Rubinisphaera margarita: one gene and its partner. The protein of the gene in region 2 interacts with the protein of the main gene of each other region in a pairwise test. Links are inferred from orthologs where the notes say so. Each region holds a gene or a part of one and is shown on either strand. Other genes may lie near its edges.

Evidence for each region.
Region 1: the proteins of L1A08_RS16595 (region 2) and gyrA interact in binary tests that used the Escherichia coli proteins (3 or more experiments, as listed by UniProt). The link is inferred for Rubinisphaera margarita from one-to-one orthologs.

Annotation. Positions count from the first base shown.
Region 1 is NZ_JAKFGB010000005.1:255,492-270,764, forward strand. Bases 4,817-8,227 are described here. They hold gyrA (DNA gyrase subunit A), read left to right. Parts: upstream 4,817-5,183; coding sequence 5,184-8,027; downstream 8,028-8,227. Other genes in these bases: L1A08_RS02040 (DUF1559 domain-containing protein), read right to left, coding at 8,104-8,227. In the rest of the region: L1A08_RS02010 (DUF1559 domain-containing protein), read right to left, coding at 1-334; hemin uptake protein HemP, read left to right, coding at 618-794; 4-hydroxythreonine-4-phosphate dehydrogenase PdxA, read right to left, coding at 796-1,857; L1A08_RS02025 (PP2C family protein-serine/threonine phosphatase), read left to right, coding at 2,190-3,719; L1A08_RS02030 (response regulator), read right to left, coding at 3,780-4,343; more of L1A08_RS02040, read right to left, coding at 8,228-9,135; L1A08_RS02045 (DUF1559 domain-containing protein), read right to left, coding at 9,519-10,562; L1A08_RS02050 (DUF1559 domain-containing protein), read right to left, coding at 10,852-11,850; L1A08_RS02060 (hypothetical protein), read left to right, coding at 12,893-13,699; L1A08_RS02065 (S1C family serine protease), read left to right, coding at 13,855-15,024. UniProt on the Escherichia coli protein: A type II topoisomerase that negatively supercoils closed circular double-stranded (ds) DNA in an ATP-dependent manner to maintain chromosomes in an underwound state.
Region 2 is NZ_JAKFGB010000015.1:62,860-77,803, forward strand. The notes cover bases 6,910-9,991. They hold L1A08_RS16595 (DNA gyrase subunit B), read right to left. Parts: upstream 9,659-9,991; coding sequence 7,160-9,658; downstream 6,910-7,159. Other genes in these bases: L1A08_RS16590 (GTPase), read left to right, coding at 6,910-6,943; L1A08_RS16600 (DUF721 domain-containing protein), read right to left, coding at 9,910-9,991. Outside these bases: L1A08_RS16565 (SpoIIE family protein phosphatase), read left to right, coding at 1-1,053; L1A08_RS16570 (phosphatase PAP2 family protein), read right to left, coding at 1,121-1,876; tmk (dTMP kinase), read right to left, coding at 1,974-2,669; L1A08_RS16580 (STAS domain-containing protein), read right to left, coding at 2,969-3,352; tRNA (N(6)-L-threonylcarbamoyladenosine(37)-C(2))-methylthiotransferase MtaB, read right to left, coding at 3,345-4,733; more of L1A08_RS16590, read left to right, coding at 5,036-6,909; more of L1A08_RS16600, read right to left, coding at 9,992-10,314; dnaN (DNA polymerase III subunit beta), read right to left, coding at 10,376-11,485; fmt (methionyl-tRNA formyltransferase), read right to left, coding at 12,237-13,193; def (peptide deformylase), read right to left, coding at 13,487-14,068; L1A08_RS16620 (glycine--tRNA ligase), read left to right, coding at 14,284-14,944. UniProt on the Escherichia coli protein: DNA gyrase negatively supercoils closed circular double-stranded DNA in an ATP-dependent manner to maintain chromosomes in an underwound state.

The DNA of each region.
Region 1 (15,273 bases), on a different replicon or contig from region 2:
TGATCGCATCCAGATTCGACGGATCGGTGTAATACTCGTCGAAGTTGTACAGGTCCTGCAGGCCGGCCTGCTCGATGTTCGGGAGGATGGCGACGAACGGGCCGTAGAACTGAGGGTTCATCCCCATCGGAAAACAGCTGTAGACGTCGTGGTAGTTGTGCATCGCCAGGCCGATCTGCTTCAGGTTGTTCTTGCAGCTCGATCGACGGGCGGCTTCGCGGGCCTGCTGGACGGCGGGGAGCAGAAGGGCGACCAGAATCGCAATGATGGCGATCACCACCAGCAGCTCAATCAAAGTGAAAGCGCGACGCAGGGAGGGAGACGAAAGTCTCATAGCGTGTCCTTGAAAAAGTGGCGTTCAAAAACGGCGAGGCGACTCGACATCGAGTCAGGCCCCGGGCTCTTCCAGGGAAGAAGCCGAATTTGAGCTGGCTGCTTTCTCAAGTGGCTGGCTGATTGAGTCAATTCCGTGCGGCAGTTGTGTTGAAATTGAGACTCAGTCTCAATATAGTAGCGGCCGTCAAACGGCCTAGCAAGCGTCACGGCAGCAATTTTCCGCCAGCCAGTCGTTGTGAGTAATTCTCTCCCCCGACCCCTATGTCACTGGCAAAAAATCTATGGAAGACCAGACCCCACCTCCGAAGACGCAGACGGCTTCGTCTGCTCCTCCCACCTCGATTGTGATTCCCTTCGCGCAGCTCTCGCAGGGATCTCGAGAAGTGATCATTGAGCATGAAGGACAGGTGTATCGGTTGCGGCTGACCCGCAATGGAAAGCTGATCCTCAACAAGTAGTTCAGGATCCGGAAGCCGGATTACTCTGCAGAAGAATGGCCAGATCGACGGCCTGTACCAGGCTGTTCACCTCGGCAATGCCCTGCCAGGCGATGTCGAATGCGGTCCCGTGATCGACGGACGTCCGGACGATCGGGAGTCCGAGGGTGACATTCACAGCGTCGTCGAACGAAAGGGCTTTCAAGGGAATCAGCCCCTGGTCGTGATACATGCAGATGTAGGCGTCGGTCTGTTCGCGTTTTCGTGGAACGAACGCGGTATCGGGCGGGAGTGGTCCGGTGATCTCGAACCTGCGTTCGCGAGCCCAGTCGATCGCAGGTTGAATGATCCGTTCTTCTTCCTGCTGCCCGAACAGGCCATGTTCGCCGGCGTGCGGATTGAGACCGCAAACGGTTAGTCGTGGTGCCCGGCCTCGCATCCGCTGCATCGCATCGTGAGTCAGTTGAATCGTTTCGCAAATCCGTTCCGTTGTGAGTTCCTCGATGACATCGCGATAGCCGATGTGCGTCGTCACCAGACTGCAGGTGATTTCCGGACTGGTGAGCATCATCACGATCGGCTCGGCCTGCGTTTTCTCGGCGAGGATTTCGGTATGGCCGGGGTAATGGTATCCCGCCGCGTGCAGAGCCTCCTTGTGCAGTGGCCCCGTAACAACTGCAGACGTGAAGCCTTGCAGACAGGCATCGATCGCCCGATCCAGATAATGGAAAGCGGCCCGACCAGCCGCCGCTGAAACTTCTCCCGGAGGAATCTCCGCAGTCTCGGGAAGCGTCAGATCAATTACCGCAGGGCCGGAATCAAGCTGCTCCCCGTTCTGCAATTCTGCCCAGCTGAGAATCGGGGCACTCAGTTGAAACTGTGGCCCGCGCTCCCGTGTTAACCGATCACTGACACGTCTCAGCAGAGCGGGATCTCCGAACATCAGAGGCTGGCAGCGGAGAGCAACATCTTCACGATTCAGCAGTTGCAAACAGAGCTCCGGACCAATCCCCGCTGGATCTCCCATCGTGATCGCCAGGCGTGGAACAGGTTTGACGTCGATGTTCTGATCAGAAGGAGGCATTCAACGGGCCAGTCGAGCGAGTTGTGCGGGATTTCGTGTTGGTGCTCATTATAACGGTCGCGCAGTTCCCGGAGATGCTGGTTCAGGCTTTTCCCGATTTCTCGGCGGGACCGGGTCACCGGTTGTGCCAGCGATGAACGACTGGCCGATTCCTCATTATGTCGGCACAGGAAGACGACAGAATTCTGCTCGAATCGAATTCTCTCAGTATCTGCTGAGATGGTGCCAGGGACGTTGGCTCACGAAAGGGAGACCGCGAATGGAATGGCCCCTTTGCGGGAGCGCAAAGGCGATGCTCGTTCCATTGCAGACTTAACGCATCCAGACGGGCCATGAAACAACCTCATTATCTCGAGAACTGGCTACGCAGTGCCTGCCGGCAACTGGTTGAGCCCGGCGTCCAGCTGGAGTTCGTTGCGGACGTCGCTGAAACGGACGCGGCAAAGAGTCAGCCGCGTTTGACCGGAGAAGTCGCCTGGCAGCGGGAGTTCCGGCTGGGAGCTGCCCGTCAGGGGGCTTTGCGAATTCGAGTCGATCATTCGGTTGCTCTCCAGGAGAGCTTTCTAACGCTCTGTCATTTTGGCGAACATCTCGCTCATGTTGCCGAGGAGCAGTCCGAACGACATCCGGTCGAGTTGATGCGGCTCGACGCTGAGCACGGCAATTCGAGAGCTGCGGAACAGCCGGGACAGGAACTCATCGACCGGACGCTCTCCTCGATCGTGGAAATGAGCGGGTATCGAGGAGCCGCGTGCTTCCTGCTTGACGGCAGCGGGCGGCAGTTGAGTCTGAAGTCCTATCGGCATCAATCACTCGAGCCGATCCTACGTGCCGAGCGACTGCTTGAAGAATCTCCCTTTGATCTTCAGGCTTTCAGCACCGGAACCACGCCCTGTCGCCGCGACGACCCTGTGGCCCGGGAATGGCTGCCCGCCAATGTGGATACGGGGCTCTGTCTGCCGTTGAAAGTTCGCACCGGAGCTGTGGGGACGGTCTGGGTTTACGACAGACGCCGCCGTGGTCTTCACGATCGGGATTATCATCTGATTCAGTCTCTGGTTTCGCAGCTCGGCAAATCGCTGGAAGAACAACTGCTGCAAATTCAGTCGTCGACTCATCGTCGGCTCAAAGCAGAGTTGCGTCTCGCGGCGTCGACACAACCAACCGGTCACCTTCATTACGCGAATCCCGACGTCGGCCTCGAAGCCTACGGCTGCTGTCTGAGTCGATACGAACTCGGTGGTGATCTGTGTGAGATCTGTCCTCTCCCGGGCGACCGGCTTTTTGTAGCCGTGGGGGATGCTTCGGGAAACAGCCTCCCGGCTGCCATGGTCATGACAGCCGTCCGCGGGGCGCTGTACGCGCTGCTTCAGCGATTCCAGTCTCAGCCAGAGGTCGAGTTCGCACCGGCTCAATTTGTTGGGGAACTCAATGGAATGCTCGCCCGCCTGACCGAAGCCAACCAGTTCATGAGTTTCATCTGCGGAATCATCGATCCCGGTCAGCGGACATTCACCTACTGCAACGCCGGCCATCCACAGCCGATCCATCTGAGTGAGGGACGTCTGGAGTATCTCCACTCGAGTGGGCTCCTGATGGGCATCGATGGAGACGTGATCTACTCGCAGAATCAAGTGACGTTGAATTCCGACGACGTGCTCGTCATCTATTCCGATGGAGTCAGCGAAGCTCTGAACGAATCGAACCGGCTCTTTCGGCAGGACGGAATTGCGGAAGCGGCTCTGTCTTCAGAGTCTCAGTCGGCGCGGGGAATCTTCGAGGCAATCTGGTCCGGGATGCACACTCATCTCGATCGCGATCACAGCAGCGATGATGCGACGACCCTGGTCATCAAACTGTAATCGCCGGGTGAGGGACTTCCTTAAAGCCCGGGCGATCGCGAGGTCCGTTCGCTTTGCAGCTTATTCCCACTCGTCCATCATGTATTCGACTTCGACATCACTCTCGGACTCTTCATCCGAGAACGGTTCGTCGAGCGTCTCTGACGCGGTCGCTGTCGATGAGGAATCTGAGCCGTTGGCTGAAGCCGCGACTGATTCCGCCGGAGCGTAGCCGACCTTCCGAGCTGTGGGGACGATGGCCTTCACGAGCGTTGGGGCGAGCAGGCGATTGATCTTGCCGATGAACATGTCCTTCGAGAACGAAGACTTAATGACATAGTCGTCGGTGCCTGCCTGGATCGCGGCCAGAACCGTCTCTTTTGTGGCGTCGCCGGTCAGCATCACGAACTTTGTGCCGTGGAAGACCGGATTTTTGCGGAACTCTTTCAGCGTCGTCACACCATCCCAGCCGGGCATTTGATGATCGAGAATGACCAGATCCGGCCGATGCCCGATCGCTTTCTCAAGCCCGCTCTTCCCGTTGCTGGCAACAGCAATCAGGTAGTCTTTTCTCAGCAGCGAGACGACAAGGCTGCGAAACATCGGGTCGTCTTCGATGACGAGTATCCGTGACCGTCCTTGCATGGTGTCTTCTCCGCCGAATTCAGCGACAATTTCAGTATGAGCGAAGACCGCATTTGCGGCCGTAACAGGTCGTTCCGGTCCCTGGGGAAACCGGACAGACTCAGGATAGTATCGGCAAGGCTTCAGGCAGCAGTACCACCAAAGTACGAGCGTATTGAACGATTTTCCGAGTTTTTAACCCTGGGGGGGCACGTTGTAAGGGTTTCGCCTGACGCGACCGTGTTTTACGACGAACAAATTGCCCGCTCCTCCGGGAATCACCTGGTTCCTCAATCACGTAACCAGATCCACTGCAGGCCTTTGCAACAATCCTGTTCAGATCACGCAGGATGTCCAAGTGTTCCTCGGAAAGTTGAGGTCGTTCTGAATTGATCGCCGTCATTAGAGTTCCCGCTAACTATGCACCATTCGTTTTTGTCTCTTGTAGAGAGTAGTTTGCGACGGCATCGGGTGCGGCGTTCTGCGGCGATTCACCGACACTTTCTCCCCTTTCAGCGGCCCAAGTCAGCAGAATTGGCACAACCGGCCCCTCTGCATTTTTTCCGGATAAGGGTCCCGGGGAGGCTCAAGATCGGCGGCCTGTTCGGCGAGGAATCCATCCGGAGTCCGGAGTCGCGCGAGCCGGTTTTGCTTCGCTCCGTAACTTGTTGCAGGAAAAGAAGATGGAGTCGCGTCTGCCGGGCTCCTTCGTTTGCTGAACTGGCTCGAATTCGTTAAACTTTCAAGACGATCGGGATCAACCGCCGAGGGCGCTGGGAACCGTGGTCTCCGCTCTCTTCCAACCGGGCTCCGATCGGCGAGTTTTGTGATCAGGCGAATAGTACCTTCAGGAGTTTTCCTTTGGCTAACGGAATTGACGACGGCAACGACCTCCCTTCGCGACCTGCAGTTCCGGGGGACGATCGGATCCGCCAGCTCGACATTCAGGACGAAATGCGGAACAGCTACCTGACGTACGCGATGAGCGTCATCATCAGTCGGGCACTGCCGGATGTTCGCGATGGGTTGAAGCCGTCTCAGCGTCGAATCCTGGTCGCCATGAATGACCTGAATCTGGGGCCTGCGAGCAGTCGAACAAAGTGCTCAAAGATCACTGGGGAAACGATGGGTAACTACCATCCCCACGGTGACCAGGCGATTTATCCGACGCTCGTTCGCTTGGCCCAGGACTGGGTGATGCGGGAGACGCTGGTGGATAAACAGGGGAACTTCGGCTCACTGGCCGGACTTCCCCCTGCTGCTCACCGATACACGGAAGCTCGGCTGTCGAACGTCGCCGCCGACATGCTGGCCGATATCAATCGCGAAACCGTCGACTATGTGCCGACTTACGATCAGGTTCGCGTCGAACCGACCGTTCTTCCTTCCCGATTTCCGAACCTGCTGGTCAACGGATCCAGCGGAATTGCCGTGGGGATGGCGACCAGCATTCCGCCTCACAACCTCCGGGAAGTCTCAGAAGCCGTCAAGCTGATCATCGACGAACCGGATTGCACCGTCGACGAGATCATTCAGATTCTGCCTGGTCCGGACTTTCCGACCGGCGGTGTGATCTGCGGCCGCTATGGGATTCGTCAGGGGTATCTCACCGGTCGCTCGACCATCACACTCCGTGCCCGCACGCACTTCGAGACCGAAAAGCAGTCCGATGTGATCGTCGTCACCGAGATTCCCTACATGGAAACACGCGACCGCATTCGAGAGAAACTCGAAGCGCTGGTGAAAGACGAACGGGTGAAGGGGATCTCCCGTGTTGTCGACCTGACCGACCGTAAAGTGCCCAGCTGGCAGGTTCGGCTGCACATCGTGTTGAAGCGGGAAGCTGATAAGGAAGTCGTGCTCGCCCAACTCTTCAAGTACTCGCCGCTGCAGTCGACGATCAGCGTGATTCTGCTGGCTCTGGCGGGAAATCGGCCGCAAATGCTGTCGATCAAAGACATGCTGCTGGAATTCATTCGGCACCGCGTGGTTGTCATTCGCCGTCGTACCGAATTCCTCCTGGCGGAGGCTCGGAAGCGGAAGCACACCGTGGAAGGTCTGCTGATCGCTCAGCTCGATATCGATCAGGTGATCAACACGATTCGCCAGTCGCCGTCTCGAGCCGAAGCGAAGAACAGACTGCGTGAGATCAAGGTTCCGGGTGAGATGATTGCCAGGGCTCTGGGAGATCGTGGCTTCCAGGACTTCGTCCGCGAGCATGGCGAGCAGACCGATTATTCGCTCTCGCTCAATCAGACCGAAGCCATCGTTTCGATGCAGCTGGGTTCGCTGGCGAATCTTGAGCGGGAGAAACTCAGTGAGGAGCACAACACTCTTCTCGATGAAATCACCGAGTGCCTGCATTTGCTTTCCGATGAAGCCCATATCCGTGCCGCGGTGCGGGAAGAGATGGAAGAGCTGCAGAAGAAGTATCCCAGCAAGCGACGGACTGAGATCAGCGATGAAGAGCTGACGGACGTCGATCGTGACAACCTCATCGCGGAAGCTCCGATGGTCGTCACGCTGTCCCGACGCGGGTACATCAAACGGACGGAGCTCTCCGCATATCGGGCTCAGCATCGTGGAGGGAAGGGAATCACCGGAGCAAAGCAGGACGACGAAGATCCAATCCAGCACGTCTTCGTGGCCAGCACGCACTCCTATCTCCTGTTCTTCACGAATCTAGGGAAAGTGTACTGGCAGAAGGTGTACGATCTTCCGCTTCAGAACCGCACCGCGAAGGGGCGGGCGCTGGTGAATCTGCTTTCGCTGGCCGAGGGAGAATATGTGGCGAACTGCGTCGACGTCCGCGAGTTCGACGACGAGCGGTTCCTGCTCATGGCAACGCGAAAAGGGATTGTGAAGAAGACTGCCCTCTCCGCTTATTCCCGTCCGCTGCGTGGTGGTCTGATCGCTATCAAGCTCGACGAAGACGATCGACTGATCGAAGTCGTCAAAGTTTCGCCGGACGACGACATCATTCTCTCCACCGCTCAGGGCATGTCGATTCGTTTTCATCACCAGGATGCCCGGGCCATGGGCCGCAATACTCGCGGCGTGAAGGGGATCAATCTTGGCAAAGGCGATCACGTGATCGGCATGGTTGTCGCCGACGAATCGCAGGCTCTGCTCACGGCCTGCGAGAATGGCTACGGAAAACGGACGCTGTTCGGGCCGGCCGAGGTGGCGGAAGCTGAAGAGGTGGACGAAGTCGATGAAAGCGCCGATGTCGTGGTGGTCGAAGAGGGCGATGAAGCCTCCAAGCCGGAATTGCGTGGCAACATGCGTTATCGCCGACAGCGCCGCGGCGGTAAGGGGTTGCGGGACATCCGCACCACCGAGCGGAATGGAGAAGCCATCGGGATTCTGGCTGTCGACGACGATGACGACGTTCTGATCATCAGCACCGGAGGCAAGATTCAGCGGATTCGAGCCGCCGATATCAGCCTGGTCGGCCGCAACACGCAGGGCGTCCGCATCATGCGATTGTCTGAAGGCGATCAGCTGGCTGCTCTGGCCCGGATTCCCGCTGTAATCGCCGCCAGTATCGCCGCCGAGGAAGCAGAAGAAGAGGCCGCCGCCGCCGCAGCAGCAGCAGGTGTTGCTGAGTCCGCCGCTCCATCAGAAGAAGCGGGTGGCGAAGCCCCGGCGACCGAAGCGACCGCTGAAGGCGATACCGAGCCGACATCCGATGAACAGGAATAAGATTCATCTTTAAATCGCTAAAAGAAAAACCCCGGAGAGTGATCTCCGGGGTTTCTGTCTTTCGCACGGTGCGTGATCAGAACTCGCCGACGACCTGACCATCTTTCCGGTCGGCCAGTCGCTCGTAAGTACTGTCGACTGTGTTCGTGTTATCGGCTTCGTTGTCGATGTTCTCGCTCAGGAAGCGAACCGAACCATCGAGCAGCAGAAACTGAGCTCCGCCGCTGTGGAGACTGCTGAACGTGATCGCGCACTGGTTCTGATTCTGTGCCATCGCCGCGGTGTTTGAGCCGTCGCCAAACACATCGACGAAGTTGATGCCACCCCCGGTCACACCGAGCACGGCCACCGCCTGAGCATCGTTCTGATCGACGTTCATCCGGTTTCCGTTCGAAGCGGCCCAGATGGCCGCACGACAGCGGGCCTTGTTACCGAACTGCGGGTTGTTGAGTTCCCATGCCCGCTCACCAATGGCAATCGTGTTCGACGTTCCGTCGGTCACATCCCGCATACGAACTTTGCTGTTGCGGCGGAACAGCCCGCTCCGGTCGGCATTGGCATCCGGAGACCGAGGGGTCGTCTTTGCACCCGACGTGCCGATGTCGGCGTCATCCGGGCCGAGCATGCCGACGTAGTTTGAGATCGTTCGATTTCCGCGGCGGTTGTTGAGGTCCGGAGCCGCATCGGAAGGACAGCGATAGGTGTCGATCATTGATGTTCTCAACAGCTGGTTAGCCCCGGCGAAGTCGTCCGCATCCGTACTGCCATCGGAGATTTCGAGAGCGTCGTAGAGTGAGCCCTGTTCGATGAAGGGAAGGATGTAAGCTCCCCAGGCCCACTTCACCTGATTACCGGAAAGCGTGTTGGCTGGGGGTGTTCCTGGACCTTGTCCCAGAACGTAACCCGGCGGGAAGACACGGTGGGTGTCGTGATAGTTATGAAGCGCCAGGCCGATCTGCTTGAGGTTGTTCTTGCAGGAGCTGCGGCGGGCGGCTTCGCGAGCCTGCTGCACGGCTGGAAGCAGCAAGGCAACCAGAATGGCGATGATCGCGATGACCACCAGGAGTTCGATGAGGGTGAAGGCGTAACGCTGCCTGGGATGAGCCATGGGAATTCCTTTCGACGTCGGAGCAATGAAGGTCGCGCATTCGGGGCAATAAAGGGTGACCAAGGCACAAACGAATGCGGTCGCGACGGGGGGGTGTCGCTCGACCTTAGTACATCTGGATGCAGGATTCAAGATCGCTTATTCGAATGGAGAACGATTCGCAGTTGCCTGACAAGGACTCTCAATCGAGGTCTCGAGAGGCAAACAGAACGTCGGCTCCCTGATGTGGAGCGGATCATTCTCCGAGGCCAGCGTACAAACGTCTTTCGACCGGAAGCGATCTGGAGCAAATTCAAAATCCGACAGCTGGCGCTTGCAGGAGCAAACTCTTAGCGGCAGTGATTGCAGCCCGCGAGACTGCAGGAGAGAAGCACGAAAACGCTCTAGAAGTCTCCGACAACCTGACCATCCGACCGATGGGACAGACGTTCGAAGGTACTGTCGACGGTGTTCGTGGTGTCGGGCAGGTTGTGAATGTTCTCGCTCAGGAAGTGAACCGAGCCATCGAGGAACAGGAACTGGGCTCCGCCGGAATGCCGACTGCTGAAAGCGATGGCACACTGATTCTGGTCCTGTGACTGAATCGCGGTGTTCGCTCCGTCGCCGAAAACATCGACAACGTTGATTCCGCCGCCAGTTGTTCCCAGAACCGCAGCCGCCTCGGCGTCGTTCTGATCGACGTTCATCCTGTTCCCGTTCGAAGCCGCCCAGATCGCTGCGCGACAACGAGCTTTGTTCCCGAACTCTGGATTATGCAATTCCCAGGCCCGCTCGCCGATCGCGATGGTGTTGGAGGTCCCATCCGTCACATCCCGCATCTGTGTTCTGCTGTTGGCGCGAAAGATGCCACCCCGGTCACTGAATGCATCCGGCGCTCGGGGCGTCACCATCGTTCCCGTCGGACCGATATCGCCATCGTCCGGACCATACATACCGACGTAATTAGAAAGCGTACGGCTGGCCCGTGATGTATTCAGGTCCGGAGCCGTATCCGACGGGCAGCGGTACGTCTCGACAGAAGACGTTCTGAGTAACTGATTGGCGCCAGCGAAATCATCGACGTCAGTCCGTGCGTCCGCAATTTCGAGAGCGTCGTACAGCGAGCCCTTCTCGACGAAGGGCAGAATATGAGCTCCCCAGGCCCACTTCCCCTGATCGACGAGCGGCGCATTCGCCGGCGGAGTGCCGGGACCACGCCCCAGAACGTAACCAGGAGGAAAGACGCCGTGCGTGTCGTGATAGTTGTGAAGCGCCAGGCCGATCTGCTTGAGGTTGTTCTTGCACGAACTCCGCCGAGCCGCCTCGCGCGCCTGCTGAACCGCAGGGAGCAGCAGCGCGACCAGGACTGCGATGATCGCAATGACGACCAGCAGTTCAATCAGGGTGAACGCAGGGCGGTGCCCGCGGGGCCGCTTGGATAGTCTCATGGTTTTGGAGGCTGATTTCAGCCGTCGCTGAGAGGGATGGCGAGTGTACGGATTCTCGGCCGGGCTCGGAGGCTCGTCGACCTTAGTTCATCTCGAAATCTGGTTCAAGACGATTGTGGAGCGCGGCCTGCGACGCAAACCGAGCGTCGTGGCGGCTCTTTACTCGACATGAGAACATCCGGAACAGCGGTAAGCAAGAAAAAAAACGCACCGGCCGGTGACCGATGCGTTCTCACGTTATTCAGACGAACATGCGCTTCCACGCCGAGAGATCGGAGAACGATCCGCTTCAGAACTCCCCGACGACCTGTCCATCCGACCGATGAGCCAGCCGCTCGAAGGTGCTGTCGATGGTGTTGCTGGCGTCTGGTTTGTGGTCCAGGTTCTCCGAAAGGAAACGAACGGAGCCGTCCATCAGAAGGAATTGAGCTCCCCCTGAATGCATGCTGTTGTAGCCGATGGCGCAGACGTTTTCCGTGGTCTGAGTGGCACCGAAGGTATCCACCTTGTTGATCCCGGTTGCGGTCACGGCCATGACGGCGGATCCCTTGGCGCGGTTCGAAGTCGAATTGAAGTTGTGGTTGCCGTTGGCGTTGCCGGCATTCACTCCGGCCCAGACGCCGGCATCACAACGGGCCTTGCCGTTGTTGATGTTCAGTTCCCAGGCCCGCTCGCCAATCCCGATGGTATTCGAGGTGCCATCGGTGATGTCGCGCATTTTCGTTTTTGTGTTGGCGGCGAACATGCCGTCGCGGTCGGTGTGAGAGGTTGGCGAATCAGGCTGTGTCGGCGTGAGTGCCGTGTTGACGTCTCCATTGTCAGCCATGTAGTTGGCGACATAGTTGGACGTGGAACGGTTGCCCCGGCGGTTGTTCATATCGGGAGCGGGATCTGAAGGGCACCGATACGTGCTGATAATGCTGGTCCCGGCCAGCCCGGAGGGGCCGTCGAAGTCATCGAGGTCGTTATTGCCGTTGGAAACCTCCATGGCGTCATACAACGTGCCCTGTTCAACGAAGGGAAGCAGGTGTGTTGCCCAGCCCCATTTGTTCTCCTGCCCCACTGCTCCAACCCGGTGGATGTACCCCGGCGGGAAGACACGATAGGTCTCGTGATAGTTGTGCAGAGCCAGGCCGATCTGCTTCAGATTGTTCTTGCAGGAGCTCCTTCTGGCGGCTTCCCGAGCCTGCTGGACCGCTGGGAGGAGCAGGGCAACTAGGATCGCAATAATTGCGATCACGACAAGAAGTTCAATCAGCGTGAACCCTCGCCTTGTCTTGAGAATCATCGTGGTGTCCTTTGCAGAATGTGAAAGAATGGAGATCACCAGGCCCCGGCGCGGAATCACGCCGGGAGACACGCCGCCGATGAAAGTTGCGATTGCAGGAAGAGAGTCAATACTCGGACGAGCGGTCGATTTCCAGTAATTTAACGACCGCTGTTTTGGTTGTGTCTGGAAATCTGTACGCTGGGTGCAAATTTTCATGAAATTCGTCGCGTATGGGAAATCGGTCAGCTCTTGAGTAAATTCAAAATTCGACCGCAGGCGTTTGCAGGAGCAAACGCAGCATGGCAAGAGACTGGCGCCGATGCGACTGCAGGAGACGCATGAAAATGCTCCAAACGGAATCTGGGCGGGCTCCAAAGGCAGAGAGAATTTTGCCGAGAGCGAAGGTGGTCTCACCGAAGCAGTGTGGACCAATGGAAAGCAGGTCGCTGGCGAAGCGGAGAATGGGCATCTACCAACAAAAAAAGACCCCAGGAAAAATCCTGAGGTCTTAAGATGCAGAGGTGCGAGCGGGATTCGAACCCGCGAATAATGGATTTGCAATCCATCGCCTTAGGCCACTTGGCTACCGCACCGTTTTCTTCTTAACTCCGTCGTCCCTCTGGGTTTCTGGAGTCAGTCACCGTTGTTAGCGGGACAATATAGTTATCGGAGATCTTCCCTTCCGACACCAGCGATTTCGTCTGGTTCTCTCAAAAAAGTCGACTCGCTTCTCTGGGAGCGGAGGCGGCTTTCAAGGAGGGACGCCGTAACTGACCGGCACGCGTTTTATAGCACAGAGAAGTTGGTCAAGGCAAGCAAACTATTCCGTCATTTGAACAGTCAGATGAGAGCGGCAGAATGCCTCGGTCAGCGGCCATGGAAAATCTTGTCGGACGCGGGTACCATCAGACATTGGATCCCGGCATCGATGGACACGAGCAGCCGGTCGATCCCGCTTTCTGCTCACCGTGGAGCCTGAAAATCGCCTTCATCAGCCTGACCCCGTCATCGAACTGGCGGTCAGGGCTGCCTCTCTTACAGTATCAGGACAACTTATTTCATGATCGATGTCGATTCCACAAACCCTGCTCTGGATGCTGCTGACAACGAACAAACTCTGGTCGACCGTGCTCGCGGAGCTCTGTCGAACTGCAACTGGGTCGTCGGGGAATGCGCGGGGCAGTGGACGGAGAAATATGCGCGTGGTCGGACCGATGCCGACTTCGGAAATCTGATCGGGCTGTCTGCGGACCAGGTCTATCAGCGGCGTCGGGTCTGGGAAACGTTTCACGACGTCCAGGCTGAATATCCCGCTCTGAAATGGTCCCACTTTTATGTCGCACTGAACTGGGATGACGCCCCGGAGTGTCTGTCCTGGGCGCAAGAGAATGAAGCCACCGTGGCGGAGATGCGGGCCTGGCGACGTTCTGTGCATGGCGAAGATCTGACCGCCGAACCCGATCCCAATTCGCTGCAGTTGCTCGACTACAATCCGACGGATGTCCGGCACCCTTCCGAGTTTGCCGGTGTCGCCGGCGGCGGCGAGTCGGATGCACCGTTCGAAGCGACTGGTTCTTATTCCGGCGAGCGTGAGCAGACGCCTTATTCGCCGTATCGCAAGGACGCCCGGGGAGATTTTCAGGGAGCCGAAGGGGAAGAGCATGCGACAGCAGCACGTCCAGCCGCTCCGGCGGAGCAGGATTCTCCCTTGAGAACCGTGAAGCGGGCCCTGAGTTCACTGCGACGGGCTGAGCAGCAGCTTTCAGAGCTGACCGAAGAGGATTACCAGGAGCTCTCTCCGGAAACGATCAATCAACTTTGGGATCTCTACGATGATCTCGGTCGCGCGATCAAGCGACGGGACTAAGTAGCACGAGGGGGCAGCTGATCCCGCGTTTTGCGTTGCCGCGAGGTGATGACTGGTATCTGAGCGGGAACCGTCTATCTTGAGAGATGGAAACTCCTCCATCGACTTTTGCGAGCCGCTCAACCAGAAACGGAATCAGACCGGGAAACGCCGCCATGTCAGGGGAAGAATACAGACAACCGCCAGCAAACGGCTCGCGGAATGAAAAGCCGTCCGCGCTGCAGGTGAATGGCTGGCTTGTTCTGGCGCTGCTGATCTGTGGTGGGGCGTTCGCCATGCGCGAAATCTATCGCGGTCCGCTGCCACTCTTCAGTCCCGACGCGGAGTCACGCCCAGTCACGCCTCGCGGGGATCTCGCGGAAGATGAGAAGACGACGATCGAGATCTTCAATGAGGCCTCGCGGTCGGTCGTGCATGTGATGACCGCTGATGTGGCCATGAATCGCAGCACATTGGCGATTATGGAATCTCCCAAAGGCTCCGGCACCGGTTTCATCTGGGACGATCGGGGTTACATCATCACGAATTATCATGTCGTGCATGAAGCGTCGCGGTTTCGCGTGACCATGGCTGATAATACGTCGCATACCGCGGTGCTGGTCGGGGCGGATCCTTCCCAGGACATCGCCGTGATGCGCATCGACCCGCGACGTCTTCGCCTGGCCCCTTTGAAGCTGGGGAAGTCGTCCGATCTTCAGGTCGGGCAGAAAGTTTTCGCGATCGGAAGCCCGTTCGGACTCGATCAGACGCTCACAGTGGGGGTGATCAGCGGATTGGGCCGGGAGATTCAGGCACTCAATGGCCGGATGATCCGGGACGTGATTCAGACCGACGCCGCGATTAATCCGGGGAACTCTGGCGGACCTCTGCTCGACAGCGCCGGGCTACTGATCGGCATCAACACAGCAATCTACAGTCCGACGGGAACGTCTGCGGGAATTGGCTTCGCGGTTCCGGCGGACATTCTCAATCGCATCGTTCCCCAGCTGATTCGGGATGGCAAAGTTGTCCGGGCGGGGCTGGGGATCTATATCTACGATGATTCCACCGTTCGCCGACGCCTCGAACGGGAAGGGGTTCTCATTCGTGGCGTGGCGCCCGGCAGTGTGGCCGAGCAAGCCGGGCTGCAGGGAACACGATACGATGAGAATGGAGATCTTGTGCTGGGAGACTTGATCGTGCGGATCGATGAAACGCCAATCGCCTCTCAGAACGACCTGTTTGATCTGCTTGATCAGCACGAGATCGGTGAGACCGTCGAAGTTGAGATCGTCCGTGACGGAAAGTCGTTGACCCGAGAGGTCGAACTTCAGCTGATTCAATAAGCGCGGAGAATCGGCCGGCCGACACGCATCCGCATCGGCGCTGGAAGAGAAGTTCTCTCTGGTGCCGAACGTTGCTGCGACCTGGGCCAAATCCAAAGTTCGAGTGCAGGCGTTTGCAGGAGCCAACTCAGCATGACGGGGAATTGGCAACCGTGCGACTGCAGGGGAGGCATGGAGTGCTTTAAAGCGGCAATCCAGCCCGCGAGAACCTGGGCCGTTCGCGGGATGGTGTCGCCGTTCTCTCCGCAG
Region 2 (14,944 bases):
CGCGACGACAACAGCAGCATCCTGACCCAGGTTCCGCTCGGAAGCGAACTGGCTTCGACGGTGCTCGAATCCGGCAAGGACATGCTCTCGAACTCCGACGCCTTCAGTGAGTCGGTGCTCGATGAAGACGTCTGCTCGACGATGTGCGTCAGACTGCTCAATCCCGATCGCGCTCCGCTGGGGGTGATCGAAGTCGAAACGACCGACGACCAGTCGATGTTTCACGATGATGACCTGCATGTCCTTCGCAGTGTCGCCGACATGACCGGGCTGGCGATCGCCTATGCGCGAGCCCACGCCCAGCAGATGGCTCGAGCCCGGCATCAGCAGCAGTTGGAAATGGCTCACGAGGTTCAGATGCGGATGTTGCCCCGCGACCGGCCAGAAGTGACCGGTTACACCTTCAGCGACTTCTACGCCGCGGCCGGGCAGGTTGGAGGAGACTTCTTCTACTATCGCTGGTTGAAAGCTAATCAGCTGGTCGTCGCGATCGGAGATATCTGCGGGAAAGGGATGCCGGCCGCTTTGAAAATGGCTCACATGAATACGCACCTGCATCACGTCATGGGAACGGCCCGGAGCTTGAAGGTCGCCATGCACCGCCTGAACCAGGGAGCCTTCAATGACCCGACCGATATCTCCCTGATCACATTCGTGCTCTGCATCTTCAATGTCCAGAAGCACGAGCTGACCATTGCCAACGCGGGGCATATTCCTCCGCTCCGTCGACGGGCCGGATCAACCGCAGTGGAGTACATGCAGCACGAAAAAGATGGATTGCCTCTAGGGGTAGAGAAAGATTTTGAGTATCACCCGATGACATACAAGTTCGATCCGGGCGACCTGGTCGTGCTCTGCACGGACGGGATTACCGAAGCGATGGATGGGCAGTCGAACCTGTTCGGCATGGATGGTCTGGAGAACTCCATCCTTAAATCTCGACCAAACGCCGACCAAGCTGTGTCTACTCTGGTTGAGGATGTCCGGATACACACCCGCGGCAAGCGGCAACAGGACGATATGTGCATCGTGAGCGTGAGTCGCGATCTGTGAACGCCTTCGGGGAGACACTCTCGGAGACGCCGCACTGATTTCACAGTTGCCGGACCGGGGGGGAAGGTCAGGTCTTCGCCGCCGCAGAGGCGTCGTCCGGGTTTTCCATTTCCGAGTTATGCCGCTGGAGCCAGCGAAAGACGAGCCAGCAGCCAGCAGCCCAGGTGGCGCCCATGGTCCAGCCAGCCAGCACGTCCGTGGGCCAGTGCACTCCGAGATACACGCGACTGATGCCGATCAGTATCGTCAGAAAGAAGGCCAGGAGCAGAAAGTAAGCCTTGATACGGTGTCGCGTTTGCACGCGAGCCAGCAACGCTCCCAGTGTCAGGTAAACCACGGCTGAGATTGCGGAATGTCCACTCGGGAAACTGCGGGTGTAGACATATTGTCCGTGAGGGACGAGGTCGGGACGGGGCCGGTCGAAGAAATACTTCAGACCCGTACTCAGCAGCATCCCACTGACGACGGCCAGGACAAGGAAGAGAGCTTCGGTTCGTTTTCCCTGCAGGAACAGGAAGCCGGCGACGCCGATCGTCAGAAAGGTCACAATCACCGTTCCTCCGAGGGCAGTCACATCCCGGGCGGTTTCTTCCACCCAGTGCGGCCCGAGCGGATCGGTCACGTCGTCCGCCTGTCGCATGCTGAGCAGTACGGTGCGGTCGAACTTCTCGCTCTCGCCCTCGCGAACTTCATCGGCCAGTTCCACGAAGCCCCACGTTCCCGCCGCGACCAGCCCCACGAGGACTAACGTCGCAAGCTCATGGCTGCCCAGCCACGTCATGAACTTCTGAATGGGATGAGGAATCTTCCGCAAGAACTGCATAAGTCGCGATCCAGAACTGCCGGGCGCCCAGGAAACGTTTCGTTTCAGTCTATGACGGATCCGGCGGGCGACAACATGGATTTGAGCGATTCAGCGTTCAGTTTGCGGCGTCCGTCGTCAGATCGAACTGAGCCGTGATCAGGCTGCGAAGTTCGTTCTGAATTTCCTCGATCGAACGCCCTTCGCCAGATTCTGTCAGGCAGTTCACGACATGCCAGTGTTCGTTCTCTCTGCACAACTGCAGATAGACGTCTCTCACGCCGATGAGGTAATCGCAGTCGGACTCGTGCAGATCCGTTACCTGACGGGTGTAATCGCGGGCATTCTTTCGAGCCACCCGTTCGGCAGAGACTTCTGCGGGCAGATCGAGAACGATCACCAGATCGGGACGAGGCACCTTGAAGATCCCGTATTCGACCTGCTCGATCCACTGCAGAAATTCCTGCCGCTCAGCGCCCAGCAATCGGGCTCCCTGATGAGCGAAGTTCGAGCCGACGTAACGATCGGCGATGAGCAGATCGTGGTCGTCGAGTTTCTGGCAGATGACATCCCGCGATTCAAACCGCTCAGTGGCATACATCAGCGAGATCGGAATGGGATGCAGATTCTCGAGCGTGCCGAACTGACCATCGAGAAAGCGGCCGATCTGTTTGCCGGTCAGCGTTTCGCTGTAACGGGGAAAGGTGATCGTGCCGGTGCTCAACCCGGACGTCTGAAAGAAGTCGACCAGAGCCGCGGTCTGCGTCCCTTTGCCGGACCCATCGATTCCTTCGATCGCAACGAAATAAGACAAACCAGTTCCTTCACGCCACACGGCGACTCAAGCGGCCGGGCAACTTCGTGTTGTGTTGGACAAAGACCGTTCTTTTTCAAGAGCGGTTCCCTCGCCCCCCGGGGGGAAAGGGTTAGGGTGAGAGGGAAATGCAGGGTCCATGTTTATTGGGCCGTAGTCTCGCAACTGTGAGGAGCGCCGCTGGTTGATCGCCCCCTCCTCGTCCTTCGGGCTTTCCGCATATGGCGGAGAAAGTAAGCCGCTCCCCGTGAAGGGGGCGAAGGAACATCCGAAGGCGATGCCCTCGAATCCGGCGGCTGTTACACCTGCGTCTGGAACTGCTGCACAGCGGTGTCCACGTCAGGATGGACGAGAAAATAGGTATGCAGCCGACTTGTTTCCATCACTTCCTGCACGGCCGGAGCCAAGTCGCAGATTGCCATCTCGCCTTCCAGACGACGGAGATGGCGGTGCAGATGAATGAGCTTGCCGAGAATGGACGAGGTCACCCAGTCGACTCCCTTCAGGGAGAGGACGACCCGATTGTAGCCGAGCTGATCGACAATTTGCATCAACTCGAAGCCGAGTTGCTCGACATTGTCTTCTTCGGACAACGTCGATTTGCGGATCCGGATTACAGCTACTTCACCGGTCCGTTCCAGCGTGAAAAACGACGGCTGGAAGTCGTGGGAATCGCTAGTCATGGTGTTGCCCGCTTTGAATCGCTGAAAGATGATCTCGAAAGGCTTCGACGCCTTCTGCCTGAAGGAACGATCCGATGTCCGATTTCTTCCCCGGCAACTCAACCGGGACGTACCGTTCGTCCGTTCCCTGTAGCCAGCCTGGTCGCCGCTGCGATTCCCGCTCGACCAGAACCTGACTGGCTTGGCCGATTCGCTCGCGATAAAACTCCATGGCCAGTTCACGTTCCAGCTCTCCGAGCCGGGCGACCCGTTCCTTGATCACCGGCGGCGGAAGCTGATTGGCGAACTCGGCCGCTTTCGTCCCTTTACGCACACTGTACGGAAAGACGTGGACCTTCATGAATCGGGCGTCGCGGCAGGATTGCAGCGTCTCCTCGAATTCTTCGTCGGTCTCCCCGGGGAATCCCACAATCACATCCGTCGTAAAGGCCGGATGTTCGAGCCTTTCTCGCATCTTCTCAAGTTTTTCGAGGAATCTCGCCATGCTGTAGCGGCGACGCATCCGCCGCAACACCGTTTCCGAGCCGCTCTGCAGGGCCGGATGAAACTGCGGGCAGAGATGTTCACAATTCGCGGCTGCCGAGATGAAATCGTCGTTCACTTCAACCGCTTCAATACTGGAGAGCCGCATTCGCCAGTTGCCCGGAATCTTGTCGAGCTTCTCGAACAGATGCCACAACCGGAACGGGGGCTTGCCCGACTTCCCGCGGGTCGTGTCGACGCCGTAATGTCCGACGTGGACACCAGTAATGACGATTTCCAGATACCCGTTGTCGATCAGCCGGCGGACTTCGTCTTCAATATCCTGCGGCGAGCGGCTCTGCAGCCCCGGTCGTACCTGCGGGATGATGCAGTAGGTACATTTCAGGATGCAGCCGTCCTGGACCTTCACATACGCCCGGCGACGCCCTTCGAACTGACTGATGCCGTTCGGCATGTCGTGGATGCCGTGTCGCTGCAGGATGTCCGGCAGTTCCCGTTTGTCGGTCACAACCTCGAACACCCCCGGAAGCTCCGCCAGTTCCTGCGGATCGCGGGTCGCGTAGCAGCCCATCACCAGCGTACGCGTGCCGGGATTCTTCCGGGCCAGCTGGCGAATCACCTGTCGCGACTTGGAATCGCCGGTATGTGTGACCGTACAAGTATTTACGACGCAAAGATCGGCGGTTTCGCCATCCCCGGCTTCCCGAAAACCGTTCTTCTGCAGCGTTTCGTAGACGAGCTGGGTTTCGTACTGATTGACCTTACAGCCCAGAGTCACCAGCCGGCAGGTCTTGTCGATTCCTTCAAACTGTTGCGACAGACCGGTCGCGAAGGGAACGATCTCAGTCGATTCGTTCTCGTTGAGGATCGGCAACGACAGGGAAGAAGTTGAACTCATGGCAGGCACGGAAAAAACGTGAAATCTCTCAATCGACGCGGGAAGCAGCGAGCAATAGTATAAACCTCGGTAGACTACCCCACAAACCGCCATTTGGATTTCTGGGGAAATCGGCGTGAGGGAATGGCCGTCAGGCGTCAGAGTCGAAGCAAAACACGGAGCGGCGGCCCCCTGCCGCCGAATGCAGACTGCCCGACTCATGGACTCCTGGTGCCATTTTCAGCCTCAATAGACGTCTCGAATTCCGATTTGGGGAATCAGGTCATCTTCCTCATGATCGCGGCGGCAAAACGTCGGCGTTCATGGATATCGAGACCTTCGACACTTTTTCGACGCAGAAAGTTCCCGTGCAATCGCTGCAGGAAGTTGGAAACGCGATCATTTCGCTCAGGGAGCGAGTCGATGCTCTTTCCGGGGCCGCCGCTCCGCTCGATATTGCCCCGGTGACCTCCACCGAGTGGTATCAGCTCATCACACAGAAGCTGCTGCCGCAGCTCTCTGACAGTACTTACCTTGTCGTGGCGGTCGTTGGCGGGACGAATATCGGCAAGAGTGTGATTTTTAACCATCTTTGCGGCAGCAAGGTTTCCGCGACCAGCCCTCTGGCTTCGGGAACGAAGCATCCGACCTGCCTCACGCCGACGCGGCTCGCTTCTGATGAACTTCTGACCCCCGTTTTCAGCGAATTCGAGCTCCGCCATTCCGATGACGCCGAAGATGCCCTCCAGGGTTCGGACGACGACTTCCTCTTCTGGCGGGAGTCGCCCGAGGCACCCGAGAATCTGCTGCTGCTCGATACGCCCGACATCGACAGCGACGCCCAGGTGAACTGGAGCCGGGCCGACAAAGTCCGCCGAGCCGCCGATGTGCTCATCGCCGTGCTCACGCAGCAGAAGTACAACGACGCGGCTGTGAAGAAGTTTTTCCGAGCCGCAGCCGAGGAAGACAAATCGATTCTCGTCGTCTTCAACCAGCTGCTTCTTCCGGAAGACGAAGAATACTGGCCGATCTGGCTGCAGACCTTCTGCGAGGAGACGGGGATTTCGCCGGAGTACGTGTATCTCGCCCCGCACGATCGCCGGGCTGCCGAGCAGAATCAGCTGCCGTTCTACAACAGAGACTGGCCGCAAACCGACGAGTCGACGAGCAACGAACAGCCGCGAAACCTGATGGAGGATCTGTCTCAGCTGCGGTTTGAAGAGATCAAACTCAAATCGCTGGCCGGGGCTCTCGATACGCTGTGCGATAAGACCTTCGGCGTGCCGACCTATCTGGACGAGATCCGTCGCCGCAGCGGAATTCATGGCGATGCCTGGAAGCGACTCACCGAACGGATGCAGGAGATCTCGGTCACCTGGCCGGTGGTGCCGAATCGCGTCGTCATTCAGGAAGTGCGCAACTGGTGGGGAGAACAGAGGACCGGCTGGGAAGCCAATGTGCACGGCTTCTACGACGCGATCGGCCGAGGTCTGATGTGGCCGGTCCGTCAGTTCCAGGGACGTTCCGCCGATGACGAGCCGCAATGGATCAAGACGTATCGCCAGGAAGAATGGCGGACGATCCAGGTGCAGCTGGTTGGCATCTACGATCGCCTCGAATCGTTGAGCGAGCATGGTCATCCCGTGTTGCGAACGCGGCTCGAACAACTGATGGCCGGCCAGTCCCGCGAGGAAACGCTGGCCAAACTCAAGCAGCTGCACAAGGAGTCGCCATTTGAGGAAGAGCTGCAGGCGCTCGTTAAAGTGCAGATGCAGAAGTTCCGCGACGATCAGAAAGACTGGTTCAAGATGTTCAAGCGGCTCGACACAGCCGCCGCCGCTGCCCGGCCAGCCGTAACCGTCGCGCTCTTCGCGACCGGCGTCGGACCAGTAGGCAATGCAATGATGCCGATGGTGACCGACACGGCTCTTCAGGCAGCTTTGCATGTCGCCGGAGATGTGACCGCGGGAACCGTCACCGCAGCGGTGGGCGACACGGCAATTTCCTCAGGCACCTCGACGGGAGTCCGATACCTCGAAGCCTGGTTCCATCAGTTCCATCAGAACTTCGTGCAGATCCGCAAACTCTGGCTGCTCAAGCAACTGCAGGAGCACCTCTGGGGCACCCTGCTCGACGACCTCCAGACAGCATCAGACCTCCCCCGCTCCGAAGAGTTCCGAGCCGTCGAACAGGAACTCACCACCCTCCGCAAACTCGATTTGCGAACGTGAACGGCAGCGCCCATGCAGTGGCGATGCTGAGTCTTCAACGGACGTTGAGTGTGGACCGATTGCGAACAGACTCCTTGCACCTTCTTCGAGGCACGTCGCTTCGGCGGCAGGATGCTCCAGTACGGTTGGGTGCTTCCGAGTGAGAAACCGAACGACTGGTGAGTGCGGTGTGCGAACGGCTCGAGGGTCTCGTCCGCACACCAGCTTCACTTCGTCTTAAACGTCCAGTTCTCTCACGTCCAGCGCGTGCTTCTCGATGAACTCTCGACGTGGTTCGACATGGTCGCCCATCAGGACGCGAAAGATTTCATCGGCGGCAGCCGCGTCTTCCATCGTCACCTGCAACAGGTTGCGGGTTTCCGGGTCCATCGTCGTGAGCCACAGTTCCTCGGCATCCATTTCACCCAGTCCTTTGAAGCGGGTGATACGGCCCTGGATCAGGTCTTCGCCGAGTTTGCGGAGATCCTGAAGCAGATCGCGAAGGCTGGGGAGCGGGATCGTTTTCTTCTCGGTTTCGAGTCGATACGGGAAGAAGACTTCGCCATCCTTCAAGCCAGCCGGGATAAGATCCTGGAGCTGAATGCCGTAATCCTTGAGCTGCGGCAGGAGCACGTTAATCTTGCGGACTTCGTGCATGTCGATCATGTACAACTGACTGCGAAGATCTTCGCTTTCTTCCTCTTCGGAATCATCAGACGACTTGCTGTCAGCAGTCTGGGTGTCGTCGGCCGCCACTTCGAACTCGGTGCCGCGACGCTCCGTTTCTTCCTGCAGAAAGGTCTCCATTTCGCTCTTGTCGTAGAACCAGTGGACCTCTTTGCCAATGAAGACCTGGTAGCGAGGCAGTTTGCCATCTTTGTAGAGATCATTCTGCTGCATGAATCGCAGCGTGATGCCGCGACGTTCGAGCGTTTCGAGCGGTTCGGACAGTTCCCGCATCAGGTCGATCAGCTTGCGGAAATGGTCGCCCTCGAAGACGGCTCCATCGACTTTGCAGATCAGCTGAGAATTCGACAACGCCAGGTCGATCAGCTCCCGCATCATCGTTTCGTGCGTCTGAATGTAACGGACATCCTTGTTGCTCTTCGGCGTCACCTTGTAGAGCGGCGGCTGAGCAATGTAGACGCAGCCTTCCTGGACAAGCAGACGCATGTGACGGAACAGGAAGGTCAACAGCAGTGTGCGAATGTGGCTACCGTCGACGTCGGCATCGGTCATCAGAATGATCTTGCCGTAACGTCGTTTGCTCACATCTTCCAGCTCGGCTCCCGGCGGGACACCGATCGCCTTGAACATGTTGGAAATTTCGGCGTTGTCGAGCACCTTGACGAGCTGAGCTTTCTCGACGTTCAGAATCTTACCGCGAAGCGGCAGAATCGCCTGCGTGTTCGAGTCACGTCCGGTATCAGCCGATCCGCCGGCCGAGTCCCCTTCGACGAGGTACACTTCGGTGATGTCGAGTTCACGGCTGCGACAGTCGCGGAGTTTTTCCGGCAGGCCCCCCGTTGTCAGGGCTCCCTTGCGACGCACCATTTCCCGCTGCTTGCGAGCCGCCTCACGGGCTTCTGCTGCCAGGATTCCCTTCTGCAGGATTTTCTTGGCCAGGGGCGGATTCTCTTCCAGGAACTTCGTCAGCTGTTCGGCAACGACCGTCCCGACGGCTCCATCGACTTCGGAGTTCGTCAGTTTGATTTTCGTCTGCGATTCAAACTGCGGGTTTGGAATGCGGACGGTAATCACCGCGGCCAGACCTTCTCGGAAATCCTCGCCGGACATGGTCACATCTTTGAAGATGTTTTCCTTCTTCCCGTAGTTGTTGAGCGATCGCGTCAACGCGCCACGGAAGCCGCTAAGGTGCGTTCCCCCTTCCGGGTTGTAGATCCCGTTGGCGTAGCAGCGGATGTTTTCGGAATAGCCGTCGTTGTACTGCATCGCGATATCAACAACGACATCCCCCTCCTTACCCTGAATCTTGATGACGTCGGGATGAAGGGCGTTGTCCGTGCGATTCAGATGCTTGACGAACTCGACCAGGCCGTCTTCATAGTAAAACTCATCGGACTGGCTGGTTCGCTCGTCCATCAGGCGAATGCGAACACCGGCATTCAGGAACGCGGCGTCCTGCAACCGTTTCTTAATCGTATCGTAGACGAAGACGGTATCCGGGAAGATCGTCGGATCCGGCTTGAATGTGACCCGGGTGCCGGTCTTGTCGCTCGTGCCGAGTTTGGTCAGGCCACTGGTCACTTCGCCCTTGGAGAACTCCATCATCCAGACATGGCCTTCGCGGCGGACCTCGGCTTCGAGCCATTCGCTACAGGCATTCACCGCCGTGATCCCGACGCCGTGCAGACCGCCCGTCCCGGTGGCATAACCACTCTCGCGGTCGAATTTTCCGCCGGCGTGGATCTTCGTGAACACGATCTCCAGGGCGGACTTGTTGCCCTGAGCGGCCATGTTCCCGACAGGAATCCCACGGCCATCGTCGGTCACTGTGACGGAGTTATCGGCGTTGATCTTCACCGTCATTGATGCGGCGTGACCGTTGACGTACTCGTCGAGCACGTTGTCGGTCAGCTCGAACACCAGGTGATGCAGACCGACCAGATCGGTTCCGCCGATGTACATCGCCGGACGCAACCGAATCCCCTCGATCCCTTCCAGGGCCCGGATGTTGGCTTCGCTGTAGTTGCTCGGTTTGTTCGTTTCTTCCATCGTTGTTCCTGATCCGTGTCGGATGTGTTGAAAACGTTGTATTTCGCCGGACAGTCCTTCGCCCGCGCCAATGGTCTCTGGATTCCGATTTCCTCATCCGGCTGGCGGCTGAGGATCTGTCTGAATAAGGGGAAATGTGGGTTCCCTCGTATTGAACCCGCATCGTCAATCTCCCCATTTCCGCTGTTCTTGTCTTCTTCCGTCTGAAGAGAGAGCACGCTTGCTATCCCTGAAGGACGACGGAGCTTCTCTCAGTGACCTCGACTCAGTCCCGCGTTCAGACGGAACTTGAGGTTTGTGATCTGCATATCGGGCCGGGCTTTCTTCAGAGCCGCCAGAATCGGACGGCGATGAAAGTTCGACAGTTCGCTCATCAGAACGGAGTCGGTCACTTCGACAAGCAGAACCCGGTTTCGCAGCGAAACGACCCGGGTGTTCGGTTCGATGGCTTCGTCGACACAACTCTTCCAGAGTAGACTCAGCTCTCGCGACTCCATCACGCGGCCGATCTTCCGAGCCGCAATCACTTCCCGTAACGAGCCGGCCAGCGATTGCGGACCGCCACCTCGAACCTGCAGCTCCTGACGACGCTGCTGCATCACGTGCTGAATCAACTCCCGTTGATCTTCATCGAGTTCTTTCTGAGGCTCCGTCACAGACTCGATCCCTGCTCGACAACTCCCGACCCGTTGAAACGTCCACTCCGTGGGAACAGTTTCACGCATCCCGGGCCAGCGGCATGATGACATACTTGTATTCTTCTTCGCAGCGGAACACGGCCGGATCTTCGCCGCCGATCAGACCCAGCTGAATCGTCGTTTCCGGCTCCAGTACCCGCAGAAACTCGGCGACGAACCGCGGATCGAACATGATCGCCAGCTCGTCTCCGTCGTAATCGATCGGCATTTCGACCTTCGACTGCCCGACATCGGCTGCCTGGGATTTCAAAGTTACGGTGCCCGGCGTGAAGACGAAATCGACGCCGCGGCTCTCATCGCTGGTCACAATCTGGGACTGCCGCACGAGGTTATGGAAGGGGCCTGCGACCAGATCGACTGAAATCGGAACATCACTCGGCAGCACATCGCGGAAGTTCGGGAAACGTCCTTCCACCAGGCGGGAATAGATCATGCAGTTGCCGCTGCGAACGGTGATTTCATTATCGCCCGGGGCGAGCAGGATTTCCGCGTCATCCCCTTCGATGCTGCGTTCAATCAGCGTCATGGCCTTACGGGGCACCACGATCGAACGGGTCTCGGAAACTTCTCCCTGGGTGCCGGACACGGCTTCCATGACTGCCAGACGACGGCTGTCGGTGGCGGCCAGGACCATCTGAGTCGGAGCCATCTCGACGAAAATCCCGCCGAGGGCGTAACGCGTGCTTTCATCATCAGCCGCAAAAATCACGCGGCGAATTGCCTGTCGCAGTGCTTGACCCGAAATCGCGTAACAGGCTTCGGCTGAGAATGGAGCCACATCGGGAAACTCGCGGGGATCTTCCACCGGCAGCCGGAACTCGCTCTGTCCAGCCTGCACTTCGAGCAGGTCCTCGTTGACGTTCAGCACGATCTCATCGACGGTCACTTCGCGGAGGATCTGCATCAGACGGGCGGTCGGCAGCAGAACTTCGCCGGTCGATCCGGTTTCGACTTCCGGAATCTGGTATCGCATGCCGATTTCGAGATCGGTCGCCATCAGCATCGCCGAACCCGATTCAATCACGAGCTTCGTGTTCTTCAGAATGTCTTTCGGAGTTCGCGACGGAACAACTCCGGCGACGGTCTGCAGAGCGCCAGCCAGGACATCCCGTTTGAATTTCAGTTGCATAGCGACGTCGTCTCGTACTGGGGAAATTTTCGGCCTATCATTTACTTCAACAAGGCCTGTTATCTTAGCGAAATCGGCCTGAAAACGGAATCGTGGCCCGCCTGTTGCAAGTGGGAAGGAGACGGAGATTCCAGAGCGTCTCCCGGAAGACGTCGCATGAAATTCTCAACGATGGTTTTCCACACCGGAGAGGACCGCAGGTCCCCTCCTTCTCTTTAAAGATTCTTAATTCAGTAACATTATTAAAAGGGGCGGCCAGAATTGTGGATAACCGGCATCCAATATTTCGTAAGGCATGAATGGTCATTGTGTTACGAAAATTATAGACAGCGGAAATGGCGTTGAAAAGGTGTTGCCGGGTCGTGGAGTTCCGGTGTGAAGCCGTGGATAACTGGGGCGGTTATCCACAGCAGAGAATTTCGCCGCATAACCCACAATCGAGCCCGGGATGAAGTGACGACCGATCCACAAGTTTTCGACATGTCTTGAAGTCGATCGGGAAGCGATGTTCATCGCAGCTTCTTTGCGGCCAACGGTTCCCCACTGATCGATTTGAGTGCAGCAGTCGCAACAAATTCTTCCACCAACGGAGTGGCCGATCCGATTTCAGACGGGTCGTAACGCCACAGGAGGCGGTGTCCTCCGTGATTTTAACGATCACAACGGCCCGCTCAGCTTACCCTGCACATGGCGCAGAATGGTGTGGCTTCGTCATGCACCCTCTCCGACGGATGAGCCGCCCGGATTGTGGTTATTCTTCTGGGCTGAAGAACTCGCCGCCGGTCAGCGGACGGCCTCGCAGATAATCAGCCGTTGCCATCGCTTTCTTCCCGGCCGGCTGCAGGCGGTCGACTGCGATCACACCATTTCCAGTACTCACAAGCATCCGGGAATCGCTTTGGACGACTTCGCCGGGTTTACCGGAGACCTCCAGCGAATGATCGGGCGTGATCTGGAGGATCAGCATGCGTTCCGAGGAGCCATCGAGACGATGGAGAAACGTGAACGGATTCGGCCAGGGCTGCATGGCGCGGATATGACAGTCGAGTTCAGCGGGCGACTGAGACCAGTCGATCAGTCCCTGTTCCTTGCGGATTTTCGGCGATTGTGTGACCTCGGTTTCATCCTGAACCAACGGTTTGGCTTCGCCGGCTTCGAGTAACCGAACCGTTTCGAGCAGAGCCTCGGCTCCGATTTCCGCCAGACGGTCGTGCAGTTCTCCGGAAGTTTCGCGGGGCTGGATCTCCGTTTCCATGCGAACGATCATGGGGCCGGCGTCGAGCTTTGGCTCGATCCGGAAGATCGTCACGCCTGACTTTTTGTCTCCCTTCCAGACGGCGTACTGCACCGGGGCGGCGCCACGATGCCGAGGCAGCAGCGATCCGTGGAGGTTGTACATCCCAAGCCGCGGAATGTTGATGACCTCCGCCTTGAGGATCTGTCCGTAAGCGGCAACAAGAACAACGTCGGGCCGCAGAGACTGCAGTTTGCGGATCGACTCCTGCGTGTTGATCGATTCCGGCTGGAGCACCGGGATGCCGTTGGCTTCCGCGAACTCTTTCAACGGATGCGGATGCGGCTTCCCCCGAGGGTTGAGCCGGTCCGGCTGCGTGATCAGCGCGGTGACATTGTGTCCGGATCCGACCAGAGCCTTGAATCCCGGCAACGCAAAGGCGCCGGTTGCCATCATGACCACGTTGAGTGCCATTGTTGTCCTGCTTCCGTTTCAGCAGTAGAGCGTGAGACTTCGAAAGGGCGGCACAAACAGGGATTGCTGTGCGTCTTCGACGAGATTCTTTCATCATCAGGGATGGCACAGCGATTGATCTCTGTGTTGAACGCTCACCGTTCACGGTTCGACGTTATGCAGCAGCAAGAGGCTGCACCACCCGGAATTGAAAGTCCGGACCATTCTTTGTTATCCGAGTTTACTGCCGTTGCTACGGTTTTTCGTCCACAGACAGGAATGTCTGTCCCACTGGCTTCTGATGACGAAGTGGGTTACGCGTTGCCGGCGGCCAGCTGTTTCAGGGTTTTGGTCAGTTCATCGTCGCTGGGGATTTTGTCTTTGCCCTGAGCATCGCGGAACTGGGCTTCGAAGTCATCGACCACAGCCGCCACTTTGGCCCGTTCGACTTCGGTCATGCGATCGATGAAGAGAATACCGTCAATATGGTCGTTCTCGTGCTGGACAGCCCGGGCGGCGAGATCGTTGAGGTCGTAGCTCATCAGTTCGCCCTTGAGGTTATAGGCTTCGACGGTGATTTCCGCCGAGCGTTCGACCGGACCATACAGTTCCGGGAAGCTGAGGCAGCCTTCTTCACCAACTTCCTGGCCACGGCGTTTTTTGATCACCGGGTTGATGAAGACGATCTCTTCATCCTTTTCTTCCGGTTCAGCCGTCAGGTTAATGATGAACAACCGGTAGGGAAGGGCGACCTGATTGGCGGCCAGACCGATTCCCCTGGCGTCATACATCAGTTCGAACATCTCAGCCACGGTCTTCCGCAGTGAGGCATCGATTGCGCGGACGGGAGCCGACTTGAAGTGCAGAGCGGGATGAGGATAAAGGACGATTTCCATGAAGAAAGCCTGTTTGTAGCGGCGTTTGGTCTGTTTTTCCGCAGTATAGTGCGACCGGGAAGTGAATTGAAACGTCGTCTCCGGCCCCGGGAAGTTCAATAGTCACGGCCGGCGGTCGTATGCTATTCTTGAACTTTGCTGTCCGGTTCGTGTCAGTCCCGACAGTCGCAGATTTCAGACCAGAACGCTCCTCCGATACTTGAGAAAACGAACGAATGAGTCAGACCGAAAACACGATGGACCAGATCGTCGCGCTGTGCAAACGCCGCGGATTTCTGTTTCAGTCTTCTGAAATCTACGGGGGCATCAACGGGTTCTGGGATTACGGCCCGCTGGGCACTGAGCTCAAGCGGAATGTCCGGAACTCGTGGTGGGCCGACATGATCGGTCGTCACGATGAAATCAACTGCCCCGAGGGGGCTCCCTCTGCTTATTCTATGGTCGGGATCGAGTCGTCAATCATCATGCACCCGCAGGTCTGGAAATGTTCCGGGCACTACGACCTGTTCCACGACTTCATGGTCGACTGCACCGAATCGAAAAAGCGATACCGGTTCGACCACGTGAAGGGTCGCTGGGCCGAAGCCGAGAAGAAGACACGGGGCGTCGACGGACAGCCCGGCACGTCGGAGCAGATGAAAGTCTTCATCACCACGATGGACGCCGGCGAAGAGACCGAGCAGCAGCTCGTTGAAAAGGCGCTGAAGTTCTTCGGCCTCAAGGCGAAGTACAAAGATCAGATCGACTGGCAGGGCGAAATTATGCCGCTCGAAAAGCTGGATGATCTGAGCCAGGCGGTTGCTCCCGATGCCAGCCGCGTCGGCACGATGACCGAACCGCGCGAGTTCAACCTGATGTTCAAGACGACGCTCGGAG